3 regions of the Mesobacillus boroniphilus genome follow, and region 2 is predicted to be linked to each of the others. Evidence: riboswitches for the same ligand, from Rfam matches in the RefSeq annotation. Region 2 holds a riboswitch; each other region holds the start of a gene.
What was found. A riboswitch is a leader RNA that binds a small molecule or an ion and turns the genes downstream of it on or off. The one in region 2 is predicted to bind cyclic di-GMP.
Positions count from the first base shown of each region.

Region 1: it holds a riboswitch for cyclic di-GMP, as region 2 does, so the genes downstream of both, DYI25_RS13415 (hypothetical protein) here and DYI25_RS16550 (LPXTG cell wall anchor domain-containing protein) in region 2, are expected to answer to the same signal.
Region 3: it holds a riboswitch for cyclic di-GMP, as region 2 does, so the genes downstream of both, DYI25_RS14795 (HNH endonuclease) here and DYI25_RS16550 (LPXTG cell wall anchor domain-containing protein) in region 2, are expected to answer to the same signal.

Region 1 covers NZ_QTKX01000002.1:65,793-70,063, reverse strand. The annotation lists gene DYI25_RS13430 (heme-dependent oxidative N-demethylase family protein) at 1-733, opposite strand, end outside; gene DYI25_RS13425 (helix-turn-helix domain-containing protein) at 898-1,236, opposite strand; gene DYI25_RS13420 (ImmA/IrrE family metallo-endopeptidase) at 1,255-1,872, opposite strand; cyclic di-GMP riboswitch class II at 2,569-2,650, shown strand; gene DYI25_RS13415 (hypothetical protein) at 2,685-3,179, shown strand; gene ahpC (alkyl hydroperoxide reductase subunit C) at 3,519-4,082, shown strand; gene ahpF (alkyl hydroperoxide reductase subunit F) at 4,096-4,271, shown strand, end outside.
Region 2 covers NZ_QTKX01000002.1:751,457-755,727, reverse strand. The annotation lists gene DYI25_RS16555 (class D sortase) at 1-555, opposite strand, end outside; gene DYI25_RS16550 (LPXTG cell wall anchor domain-containing protein) at 612-1,970, opposite strand; cyclic di-GMP riboswitch class I at 2,109-2,201, opposite strand; gene DYI25_RS16545 (iron-containing alcohol dehydrogenase) at 2,462-3,625, opposite strand; gene DYI25_RS16540 (DUF378 domain-containing protein) at 3,828-4,061, shown strand.
Region 3 covers NZ_QTKX01000002.1:364,625-368,895, forward strand. The annotation lists gene DYI25_RS14785 (LytR family transcriptional regulator) at 1-507, opposite strand, end outside; gene DYI25_RS14790 (phosphatidylinositol-specific phospholipase C/glycerophosphodiester phosphodiesterase family protein) at 1,439-2,362, shown strand; cyclic di-GMP riboswitch class I at 2,491-2,578, shown strand; gene DYI25_RS14795 (HNH endonuclease) at 2,666-3,562, shown strand; gene DYI25_RS14800 (hypothetical protein) at 3,643-4,271, shown strand, end outside.

The DNA.
Region 1 (4,271 bases), 690 kb from region 2:
TTTGGACCTCCACCCGAAGATGCACAAGCTCGCCAACATTTTCTTTCGTCACTTTTTTTCGAGCATGGCCCCATTCAGCAAAGGTTTCAAGCGAAGTATCCAGCTTGTTCCCTGCCATAAGGGACCAATTTTTCCTGCCCCATGGTTTGCCTGCCTCAATTCTCATTAAAAATTGCCGGATCCTTTCATCAAGCGAATCAAACCCTGGAATCGGTGAATGTATCTCCTTAAAAGACATCCCCGCATCAAAGTAAAGGGACCAATTCGCAGGGAAACACAGCTGCCCTGCATCTAAAAACAGGTCCCCATCCCGCTGCATCATCAAGATTAAATCCTCTTGGACATGCCGGCCAATAAAATCAAGGGGATCCAGTTCCAATGTTTCATGGTCACCAAATGTAAAAGTGATTTTTTCACCAAAAAGCAGATTTGAGAACACCCACTGGTCATTCTGTTTAATCAATTCAAACTTATCAGGATATGATTCTACAAGATGATGAACGATTAAAGATAACACTTCCCACTGCGCATCAAGTGTATGGGGGGAAGAGTAATAGCATCGTTCCGGATGATTCGTAAGCAGTTTTCTTTTCAAAGTAACTTCATCTATATACTGATCCGTTATTTCTATCGGATTCGGCGGATCTAATGGAGATGCATTGTTAGAGTATCGATAAACATCCCTGTCCCCAAAAGGATATGGAAAAGATAGAAGATTATCTGTTGAGTTCATGGGAAGCACCTCTTTTCAGAATATTTCATTTAATTCATACTATACAGAAGTTGACGCTGGAATTCACTAAAGTTATCGCTGCTTTGCTTCCAAGTTCTTTTACTTAGTCACTTTTGGCAAAAAAAAAGCGGCTAACCTCCAGGGCAGCCACTTTTTTAAAACTATTACTTTAGCATTTTTGAAAAAACATCTTTTAGCGATTTTCCTTTTTTATAATATATTTCATCACGGACTTTTTCATTGATCGTTTGCCATAGCATGATTTCGACATCTGAAAGAGGCTTTGATTCCTCTTCTTTTATGAAGGCAGCAAAATAGTCGAGTGGCACGCCATAAAACCTTGAAATATCCGCCATGATTTCAAAAGAAACCGATTTCCGGGCTCCCTTTTCAAGCATGCTTAAGTACTGCAGTGTAATGCCCGTTTCATTTGCAACATCTTCTAAACGCAGGTCTCTTTCCCGCCTCAATCTCCTTAATTCCTGGCCTAATGGCGTTGTCATCTTAACTCACCCATCTTCCTAATCTAATTTTGATATCTGCTTGTATGTAATAATGTAATACCAGCTAACAACCGCCTCAAATAATGTAATGATGATTTCAACTGCAATCCTCGGCGACTTAAGAAATCGATTTGTTTGGAAGTGAAGTAATTCATGAACAATTGTCTGCAGCTGCTCCGGATAATCAAGCTTTTCATCGATGATGATCACCTTTCGATCATGATGGTAAATCCCCTTCACATCATTCAGGTTTATAAAATAAATACTGATTTCATATTTATTGTGAATTCTGTTAGTCAATGACTTAATATACATGTCATCAACCGACATATACTTTTTATGCATGTAACCAATAAAAGTATAATATGAGAGGAATAAAATCAGTACTAAATTCACATTCAGATGGTCGAAGAATGCAAGGATAGGGAAAATAAGCATTAACTCGAATATCATAGGTCCGAACCTGTCTAAAAACAATTTGCTTGTTACTGCCCCTGTCTCAAGTAAGACATAGCTATATTTTAAAATAGTGCTTAAAAAGAGCATCATGGTCAATGTAAGATAACGAGCTAAATAGGTTTTGTCAGTATACTCATTATAAAACTCATTACAGACGATGATAATAATGATGTACATCGACAACAACGCTATTATAGATTTTAAACTCCCTCTTTTTTGCATAAAGATAGCGAATAAGCTATCTACCAGAAGGTAAATAAATCCGTAAACAACTGAGAAACGGTCGAAAATAATCAATGACATTATGACGTGAAAGAAGGAATATCCAAATCCAGAAAACACTTTTAGATTGATCCTGTCGAAAATGACCATAATACATAGAAATAAAAGGACATTCCCTTCAAGCTCATGCGGTATCTTGATATACAGAAACGTCAAAATAATTGCCGGTAGAAGAAACAAAAGAAAGTATGCTTTCTGGTAAAAATTCTTAATGGTATCCCCTCCGAACTCATTAGCGTATCTCTAAATATACTTTATTACAGCCGGCATCTATAAGATATTTTAAATTTTCGACAAATTCTTTAGGATTCCTCAGAAATTTGTCTATCAAAATAAATATTTTTATACAATTGTTTAATATAAAATCTTATTAGAGCAGAGGATTATCATTTATTCTTCTGTCTTTCCTCCCATACGAGTGCAAATCATTGGTTTGCACTCTTTTTTTATCATAAAATAATTGTCGAAGGAAAATTATGTATTTAAACTTTAGTTTAATATAAAATCAATTTATAAGCGGTGGAAAACTGAAGTGGCCACTTTATGACGTTCCATCGTAAAAAAGATTGGGATCGATAGCTCATACCCAATCTGATAGTGGGAAGCTTTGAAGTACAGCCTCTACTTGGACACTTTGGCTGTATGGAGCTACTAGTGTAACCGGCCCTCTTAGTTATTATTTTTTAATCTAAGGGGAGATAAGAAAAATGAAAAAAGTGTTAGTTGGATTAGCTGCAGGAGCATTGGCAATGGGTATTTTCGCAAGTTCATCACTTGCAGCAGTAACGTATGACTCAGCAACAGGAACAGGGTTTGTTGGTAAGGGCGATGTTCAGCTGGCATTGGGATGGAATAATGCTCAATTGCAGAAAGAAGCTGAAAAACTATTATTTACCTATGAATCAGTTGAAACTTATGAAGTAACTGTTGAATGGACTACCAATGAAGGGAAAAAAGGTGAGAAGACTCACACAGTAGATCATAAAAAAACTTCAGAAATAGCTGCAAGTTTAGATTCTAGCGCCAGAAAAGCTAATCAATTTACTGGTTTCTTTTTAAATGGTGTTAAAGATGTTACAGTTAAAGAAGCAGTACCGGCATTGGGTGATGAATTTCCTGGAGAATCAGGCCATATCGTTACTAAAGTAGAATTAGTCTCCAGTACCAGCACTTTATATGTAAACGGGACTCCATTACAATAAATTAATATGAATATATACCATGAACTTATAACAACACTAGTTCATGGTTTTTTTATGTTCCTATATTTCCGCTTTCTTTATTAATATTGTAATAACGGGCAAAGCGGTAATTTTCGGTAGTCGTACAATATATGACTTTATCCATCTGAATCAATTCGAAAATCTATGGGAATAATTATTATGGTGTAAAGTAGAGGTCTTATCGCTTGACACTCGATGAGATTTATATAATAATCGTTACTGAATTAGAATTATTATAGTTTATTGAATAGTTAACTGAATATCTTCAGTAAAACTATTTCACAAAATAATTCAAACCATTTAAGGAGGAAATTAATCATGGCATTAATCGGTTCTCAAGTTTTACCATTCACAGCACAAGCATTCCATAACGGAGAGTTCATCACTGTTTCTGAAGAAAATCTTAAGGGAAAGTGGAGCGTAGTTGTATTCTACCCAGCAGACTTCACATTCGTATGCCCTACTGAGCTTGAAGACATGCAGAACGAATACGCTGCATTAAAAGAAATGGGAGCAGAAGTATACTCTGTATCAACTGATACACATTTCACTCACAAAGCATGGCATGATCACTCAGAAGCAATCGGCAAAATTGAGTACATCATGATCGGAGACCCTTCACAGAAGATCTCTCGCAACTTCGATGTATTGAACGAAGAATCTGGCCTTGCAGACCGCGGAACTTTCATCATCGATCCAGACGGCGTAATCCAAACTGTTGAAATCAATGCAGGTGGAATCGGCCGTGATGCTAGCCAGGTAGTTAGCAAGCTAAAAGCTGCACAATATGTACGCAACAACCCAGGCGAAGTTTGCCCTGCTAAGTGGAAAGAAGGCGGAGAAACACTTAAGCCAAGCCTTGATCTTGTAGGAAAGATTTAAGGGGTACACTCCCATGTTATTAGATGCAGAAATAAAAGCACAATTAGCCCAATATCTTCAAATGATGGAGGGCGATGTGCTGCTTAAAGTTAGCGCTGGATCGGATGATGAATCACGAGACATGCTGGCTTTAGTAGATGAATTGGCAACAATGTCATCCCATATTAAAGTGGAGCATGCCGAATTAGA
Region 2 (4,271 bases):
CACTAATGTTTCGTATACTTCATATTGGTAAGTATTGTTTTTATCGCTTACCGTCACGGTATCTCCTTCGTTTACTTCATCGAGCCGGTTGAACATACTGCCATAGGCTCTGTTTCGATGGGCGGCAATAGCGCTGTTCCCTGGCATCCCTGGAGCCGGCGTTCCTTCCAGGAGCCCAGCCCCTATATCCAAATTTGCATCCGACGCTCCATTTAATATAGGCAGCTTTACGCCAATCTTGTCTATTTCAATTACTCCTACGATGCCATTGGACATTTTCTTTTTTGTTTCGGTTTTAGCTGCTGCTTTTTGCTCCGATTCTTGTTTTTCAGTTTGCGGAACTTCATTCATACTGGTCTCCGCCTTAGTTTTGATACTGAGTACTTCCTCAAGTTCCCTAAGACTCTCAGCAGCGATCTGCTCCCCCTGACTGCTGTCCTCCCAGGTTTCAATCATCTTCTCCTGATTGTAGGCGGTGTAATAATCTTTTGCTGCTGGATAAAAGAAGATCGATAGACCAGCAAGGATCATTAATAGCGATAATACCTTTTTCATGAATTTCACCTCTTATAAAAATAAAAGAGGGGAATCGCTTCCCCTCCAACTCGAGTTTAGTTCTTCAATGGATTCTTGAACCTTAGCATGACCCCTCCTGCGGCGATCAGGAATCCTAGCACATAGAACATCGCCCTGCTGCTTTCACCTGTTTGAGGGAGGACCTCTCCGTTCCATACCTGCTCATTTGTTGTGCCATCAGGTGTATTTCCTGATCCTGAATTATTCTCAGGTCCTGTCGTATCATTTTCCCCGTCTGATTCATTCTCTCCTGTTTCTTCCTCTACCATTTCACCTTCCATTTCCCAGTTCAATTGAAGTGTCAGTACACTATCCACCATTTCCAAGGACTCGATTTGCGAAAGTAGGATTAATTTGGTTTCACCGTTCCTTGTGATTTCAATGCCACGAATCAATTCTAGTTCGATTTCTTCCATCAGAGTAAGGCTGAAAAGAGCATTGACTCTTTCAAATTCAATTCTCTTGCCACTCATCATTCGCAATGTCACTTTTTCAATCTGACGCGGATTCTCGTCTATCATGATTTTAATCATTGTTAGCACGTTCACAGTTTCATCAACTTCCTCTGAATCCTCTGATCCAGCCGGTTCTTCTGCAGGAAGTTCACAACTTTCCAGCCAGTAATTCACTGAACCTTCCGCTTCAACACCCACTCTTATTTCACTTACTGGTACCACAAGTACTTCCCCTGTTGTAAAAATCAATTTGAATGCCGTGACATTATCTTTTATGAACTCACCTTCATCAAAAGTTTTATACAGCGGTGATGAACCTGGATTCGTCATTTCTTCCCACACGCCATTCACCTGAACAAAGGCTGTTTCAACAGGATCGACACATTGATCGATATGCAGGTGAATCTGCGTACTTGTATTTTCATTGGCTGTTACGGTTCCATCCTCAGCTGCTGTCGACTCATTTTCGTCTGCTGAAGCATTAGCTTCTTCTGGAGGATTACTTTCTTCTGAAGCATTACTTTCTTCCAGAGCATTAGTTTCCTCTGAAGCACTTTCTTCCTCCGGAGCATCAATTCCCTCTGCAGTATTGACTTCCTGATTGGCACTGTTTTCAGATTCTTCAGGTTGATTTGTTGTTTCTTGATCCGAGTTACTTTGTGCTTGGTCAGATGTTATTTTAGTGTCTGATCCTTCCTCAACATTTGTTTCATTTTCCGTAGATGCTGCTTTTACCTCACCATTAGACTTTTCCTTCTGGTCTGCAGACTTTGTAGTTTCTGTGTTATTTTTTTGAACCTGCTCTTCTTGGTTACTAGTATTTTCTTCGAATTTTGCTCCTTGCTCATTATTTTCCGCGGCAAATGCACCTGTAACCGGGGATGTAATCATGACCATTAGCATGAATGCAACTAAGGATAAACGCTTTTTAATTTTCAAAATTTCTACTCCTTTTCGAATAAAATTTTACACTAAAAATGACTGAATATTCAGTTATTTCACAAGAGTTCTTGCCTCCTTTTCCTTGTATTCATCCTTTTTTACTAGACAAAACAACAGCGAGAATATCTCTAATTTCATGGCAGCTAGGACAATCTTAGCTAGAAAGCTACAGCCTTAGACTCCTTGCTTTGCGTCCCTGTCTTTCAATCAGGATTGCCTTGAGCATGATTGGTGTTAATGTCAATTTTTATGTAAATTGTTCCTGCTGCTCCATTGTCTTACATTTAGAGACTTACCACAGTTAACCAGCTACTTAAACATATAGTCCTAGAAATGTTATTGGTAAATTTTTCTTCAGTTTCTTTTTTACCCGATAAGGATGATGATTTCAGTAAAAACGGAGTCTTTTCTTACAAAAATCATTAAGATTTTTTACCCATATAAAGACAAAGGACCCAGGGTTAATCCCCTGGATCCTTATTTTACGTTTATAGAGACATACGATAGATTTCCAATACGTCGTCTTTATTCAATTTTGCAAAGTTGCCAAACTCGCCGTTTACCATTGCCTTATCTGCCATTACTTCCAGCTTGCTGTCATCAATGTCATAATCAGCAAGTCGTGATGGTGCACCGATGCTGTTCCAGAATTCACGCAGCTTTTCGATTCCTTCCAAGCCTGCTTCTTCGTCTGTCTTGCCTTCTGGATTCACGCCGAAGACCCTGACAGCCAATTTCTTGAAACGTTCTGGTTTTACCTTAAGGTTATGCTTCATCCAGTTCGGGAACAGGATGGCCAGCCCGCCTCCATGAGGGATATCATACACTGCAGATACCGCGTGCTCAATATTATGAGTTGCCCAATCGCCGCGGTAACCCATGTTAAGGATTCCATTCAATGCCATTGTTCCTGAATAAAGGATGGTAGCACGATATTCGTAGTTCTCCAGGTCCTCAAGCAGCTTTGGAGCTGTTTCCATCACTGTCAAAAGCAAGGATTCGGCCATACGGTCCTGGTATTCAGTGTTCTCTGTCAAATGGAAATAGTGCTCGAATACATGTGACATCATGTCAACAATGCCGTAGATTGTTTGGTCCTTAGGAACTGTAAATGTGTTCACAGGATCTAAAATAGAGAATTTAGGGAAAGTCACCGGGCTTCCCCAGCCATATTTTTCATTCGTTTCCCAATTGGTAATGACAGAGCCGGCATTCATTTCGGAACCTGTAGCCGCCAATGTCAGCACAGTTCCGAACGGAAGTGCTTCTGATGCAAAAGCCTTCTTCGTGACAAGGTCCCAAGCATCGCCATCGTATTTGGCTCCGGCTGCGATTGCCTTCGTGCAGTCAATTACACTGCCACCTCCCACCGCGAGCAATAATTCAATGCCTTCCTCTTTGCAGATTTCCACACCTTTATGAACAGTCGACAGACGAGGGTTCGGTTCAACACCCGAAAGTTCGAATACCTCAGCTCCGATTTCTTTTAAGTAATTCATGACAGAGTCATAAAGCCCATTCCGCTTAATGCTGCCTCCGCCATATACAAGCAGAACCTTCTTGCCATATTGAGGGACTTCATTCTTAAGCTGCTCAAGTTGGCCTTTGCCAAAGATTAGTTTTGTTGGATTATAAAATGTAAAGTTATCCATTTTTTATCACCTTCCTCAAGGCTAATTATGTTCCTTTTTTAAAAGCAATGCAAAAAATACACTTCTTAATGTTCTCCAATGTGCTCCAAAATGTTACAACCTTTTTTAGCAGGGTAGATTTTTAATATAGCGTGGATGAATAATTCATCATCTGCTGAATCACTCTATAAAAGAACAAATTTAGTATAAGGAGGAAACACCCATGAGCGGTATTCAACGTGCAGCACTTGTTCTTACCATTATCGGGGCCATCAACTGGGGCTTAGTAGGGTTCTTCCAATTCGATCTTGTTGCAGCAATTTTCGGCGGACAGGATTCAGCATTGGCTCGAATCATCTATGGCCTGGTTGGTCTTGCTGGTTTAATAAACATCGGTCTTCTATTCGCGCCAAGCGAAAGAGAGGAAAGAGCGGCAGAACCACGGGCTACGCGATAACTAGAAAAGCGAAAGCGCCTTGGTCAGCCCCGACAAGCGCTGGAGGGCCTGACAGTGAAGTCGTTCTTTGACTTCATTGGCAGGACCGAAGCGTCTCGAGGGGCTAGGCGCTGGAGCTGGACATTTCTCGAAGTTGTATTACACTTTCTTATCTCTTTAGAAAAGCGCAAGCGCCTTGGTCAGCTTCGACGGTATTTACATGAAAAACCC
Region 3 (4,271 bases), 390 kb from region 2:
GATATCTTCAAAGCCTTCCATATTTACTTGAACAAAATAGTCGATCGGGATGTTCAGGAATTCCTCGACTGTATCTATGGACATCTGTGCACCGCCAAATGCGTAGGCATGATTAATCTTGTCGTCAAATCCTTTTCCCACAATTCGAGTTCTTGTATCACGGGGAATGCTTACCATTTTAGTAGAGTTTAGTTCAGGATTCACCGTCATGACAATCATTGTATCCGATCGCCCTTTGTCACCAGGTCGGGCGTCCACACCCAGCAACAATACGGAAAAGGGCTTCCTGTTTTCATCGCTTACTTCATCGCTTTCTGCATGGGCGATGTTCTTACGCTGATCAGTCGTCTTGCGATCAATCGGCTGATGCATCGTTTCTACCGCTTTTGAGACAGATGAATAAATAGTGTATAAATAAACGCCGGCTCCTATCATGATCAATAATCCTATGATTCCCATAATTTGAAGCCTGGTCATCTTCTTATTTCTTCGTTTATTAAACCTCACATAACAACCCTCCAAATAAAATTTGATATTAAAAGTTCCTTGACCCTCCGCAAAGGAGTATCTTTAACGGAAGTATCTCTGGTCGTTTTTGCTAAAATCCTTTTTATATAATTCTTCAGAATGAATTTTTTTAGAAGTAACGATATAGAAGGGAATTGGATTTATAGCAGTTACCATTGATTTGCTGACTAGCTTCTCTTGATTAATAATTTGACGTACACCTTCTCAAAATTGTTACGATGAGCGGAGAAAAAAGTAATCCAACAAAAATCCTTTATTGGCTTTGCTGTTGAGATGAGCCTAAAAGGTTTAGGGCATGTTTGTTCTCTAATGATCTTCAGGTCCTTTTTCATGTCTTTTGAAAGAAGGCCTAATAGTTTATTATAGTAGTCCATTTTTTCTTAGGTTGTTCATTGGAAGGGAAACGGATTGAAATCATATAGATTGCTAGATTTTGAGCTATTTTGCCGTTCGGTACATAAGTGTTAAAATGCCTAACTTAATTGCATTTTGAAGAGTAGACGATAGATTCCATCTTTATAATATTCCTCGTGGATCGCTTTCAGAACCGCTCATTGCTGCAAAACGGGCAAGTCTTTTTAATCCTGCTAAATTCTCCCTTTGAGAAATTATGCCTATACTCCACCAGCCGCTTCTCCAAATAATCAAACTGTATATACTTATTTAATTCCTCAAAGACACCAAGTTTAATCATCATTAGAAACAGTTCTTGTGCTACGATTCACTGGTAGCCAACCAAGACCTCTATTGATTTGGACCGAGGGAATTTTTCCTACAGTAGTGTTCCGGTGTTTAGGACTTTTATATGACAGAAGAAAATTAGACTGTATTCAACATAAAATGACAAATAATTACAAAGGTGGTCAAATTAGTTTAAAAACGATATACTAGTTTCCATAGAAGACAACTTATGATGATCGGGAGAGAAGCGAAATTGAAACAAGGAAAGTGGTCTATTCTTTTATTGTTCATATTGGCAGCTATTACTCTGGCTGGTTGTGGCAAAGATGCAGTCAATGAGAATGTGTTAGCGAGCGAGGCAGCGGCAAAAAAGAAAGAGAAAAAACAATCAGTTTTAGCTGATAAGCCTGTGGTTCTTCATGGACTTGGATTTATTGAGGGACATATGGTTACAAACTCTATCGAGGCTTTTACAGCGAACTATGACCGGGGTTTCAGAGTGTTTGAGGTTGATTTGCAAATGACTTCCGATAATCGTTTAATTGCCCGGCATGACTGGGAATTGGTCCATTATGAATGGTTAGGGCAGGAGGTTCCTGAAGTAGGAGGGCCAAAGCCGTTTGATGAAATAATGCCTATGAAGATCCATGGTAAGTATACTGCACCATCATGGGAGCAAATCCTGGAGCTGATGCAGAAGTATCCGGATGCTTACTTTGTGACTGACACGAAAGATAAAGAGGAAGAAATAGTTCGTCAATCCTTCTCATATTTGGTAGAGGCGACAAAAAAGGTTGATCCGGAACTGCTGGACCGTGTCATTCCTCAAATTTATGATAAGCCTATGCTTGGTTATATAAAGGATTATCATGACTTTAACGAAGTAATCTATACGTTGTACAAACACACAAATGAAGACATCCCGACTCCGAAAGATTTGGCAGAATGGTCCGCCGCCAACAACGTAACGGCGATAACAGCCTTGCCATTCCGATTAACAGAAGAAATGCAAGCCGCACTAAATGAGAAAAATATCACCATTTACACACATACCATCAACAAACCGGAACACGCAGAAGCATACAGGTCCAGGGGATGGGGCATCTACACAGACTACCTCCTATACGACGGGGAGAATTATATTGCACCTTAAGAAGCACGAGAAAAGAAGCATGGGGACGTTCCCTTTGCTTCTTTTTTTATTGTTCTCGTCGACAAAAAATGACAAATTTAATTGGTTGAATATAGTAGAATTATAATGTGATAAAAGTCCTATTCAAATAATGATAAAGGCAAACTTATCGAAAGGTAAGGACGCAAAGCTGCGAGTCTAAAATCCTAAATGGATTATGATAGTCGGGTTGCCAAAGAAAGTCTCTATATTTACTTGGCTATCCTTTTACTAATAGGGATAGCTTTTATTTTACATATTCCCCTGAAAGTGGAGTGAAAACATATGAGTTTTATTCGGACTATTGGCAAGGGTGCCGGAACTGTCGGTGGTGGTTTGATCGGCGGAACCGTCAAGGTGGCTGGAAAAGCTGTGGGCAGCAAGTGGAAGGACACTGGGGAATGGATTGAAGAGGTTGGAAATGGTATTCAAGCAGCATCCGAGGTTGCATTTGAGAACGCCGGGCAGTTTCTGGATGGCGCTGTTCATGGAGCGTATGGTGCGATAAAACAAGATGAATATCATAAGCAAAAGGGCTTGATGGATTTAAAGGATTCTACCTTTAAGACAATAAAAGGGATAGGCTCTACCGTAAAATACACAGCGCAGAATGTTGGCACTGTATACAAGGGATACTCAAGCGGAGATAAAGACCAAGCCATCAAAGGGATGAAAAATCTCGGGAAAGTTGTAGCCGTATCAGGACTGGCAATCGGTATATTGGACTTCGCAGATGGAGCAGACGTTGCCGAAGCAGAGGAGCTTGTAACCAGGAATGACCACTTGAATGGATATGAACATCCTGAGACTGGTGTTCTTTTTGTGGAAAAGACAGTGGATCTGCCAAATGGCCAGGTGATCGAAGGGACTTTTCCAGTATTTGATGATTCCTTCAATGTCATCATAGCTGAAGAAATATATTCTGAAAGTGATAATGTTCATTTTAGAATAGCGAATGCAACATTGTACCAGGCAATCGTTGAAAACCCGCAGCTTGCCTATGAAATGAATCTGTCTCAATCTGATATCCAAAGCCTTGCAAGCGGGCAAACTCCTGAGGGATACACATGGCACCATAATGAAGAACCAGGACTATTGCAGCTGGTGGATGAAGAGACCCATGCTCAAACAGCCCATACAGGCGGCCGGTCCATTTGGGGCGGAGGCAGTGAAAATCGTTAAGCACAGTGGGAAGCTTATTGTGTTTTAGTAAAGCAGCCGAATGTCCATATTTCAAAAGATTTTAAAAGGGGAAATCAACTATGTTAAATAGCTCATTAAAAAAAGAAGCGATTGAAAAATTAAAGACTGCACTCAACAAATATGAAAGTTCTTCTAAAGCTTTACAGAATAATGCTATTAAACTTCATAATACGCGTAATTACGGAGTAGATGTTATTGCTAAAGTTGAGGCTTACATTAACACGTTAGCTAATACTCCAAAAGAGTTCGAAAAGAGTTTTGATAAAGTTCACGTTAACCTCGCCAGTTTCAAGACGCTTTCTGAAATTTCTTATGATGAAAAAGAAATGATTAAGCTAGCGGGTGGTGGTTCGGCAGCTGGTGTAGCGGCTGGTGTTGCCACAGCTGCTTTTGCACCAACAGCGGCAATGGCGATTGCTACTACATTTGGAACAGCCTCAACAGGTGCCGCGATTTCTGGTTTGTCGGGTGCTGCGGCTACCAATGCGGCTTTAGCATGGTTAGGTGGAGGTGCTCTAGCAGCTGGCGGTGGCGGTATGGCTGGAGGAAGTGCACTGCTGGCGTTGGCTGGTCCTATTGGATGGGGGATTGGAGCAGCCAGTTTAGCAGCAGGCGGTTTTTTTGCAAGCAAAAAAAATAAGGAGGCAGCGATGAAAGCAGATAGGGAGAGGGTTGAAATCGTAAAGGC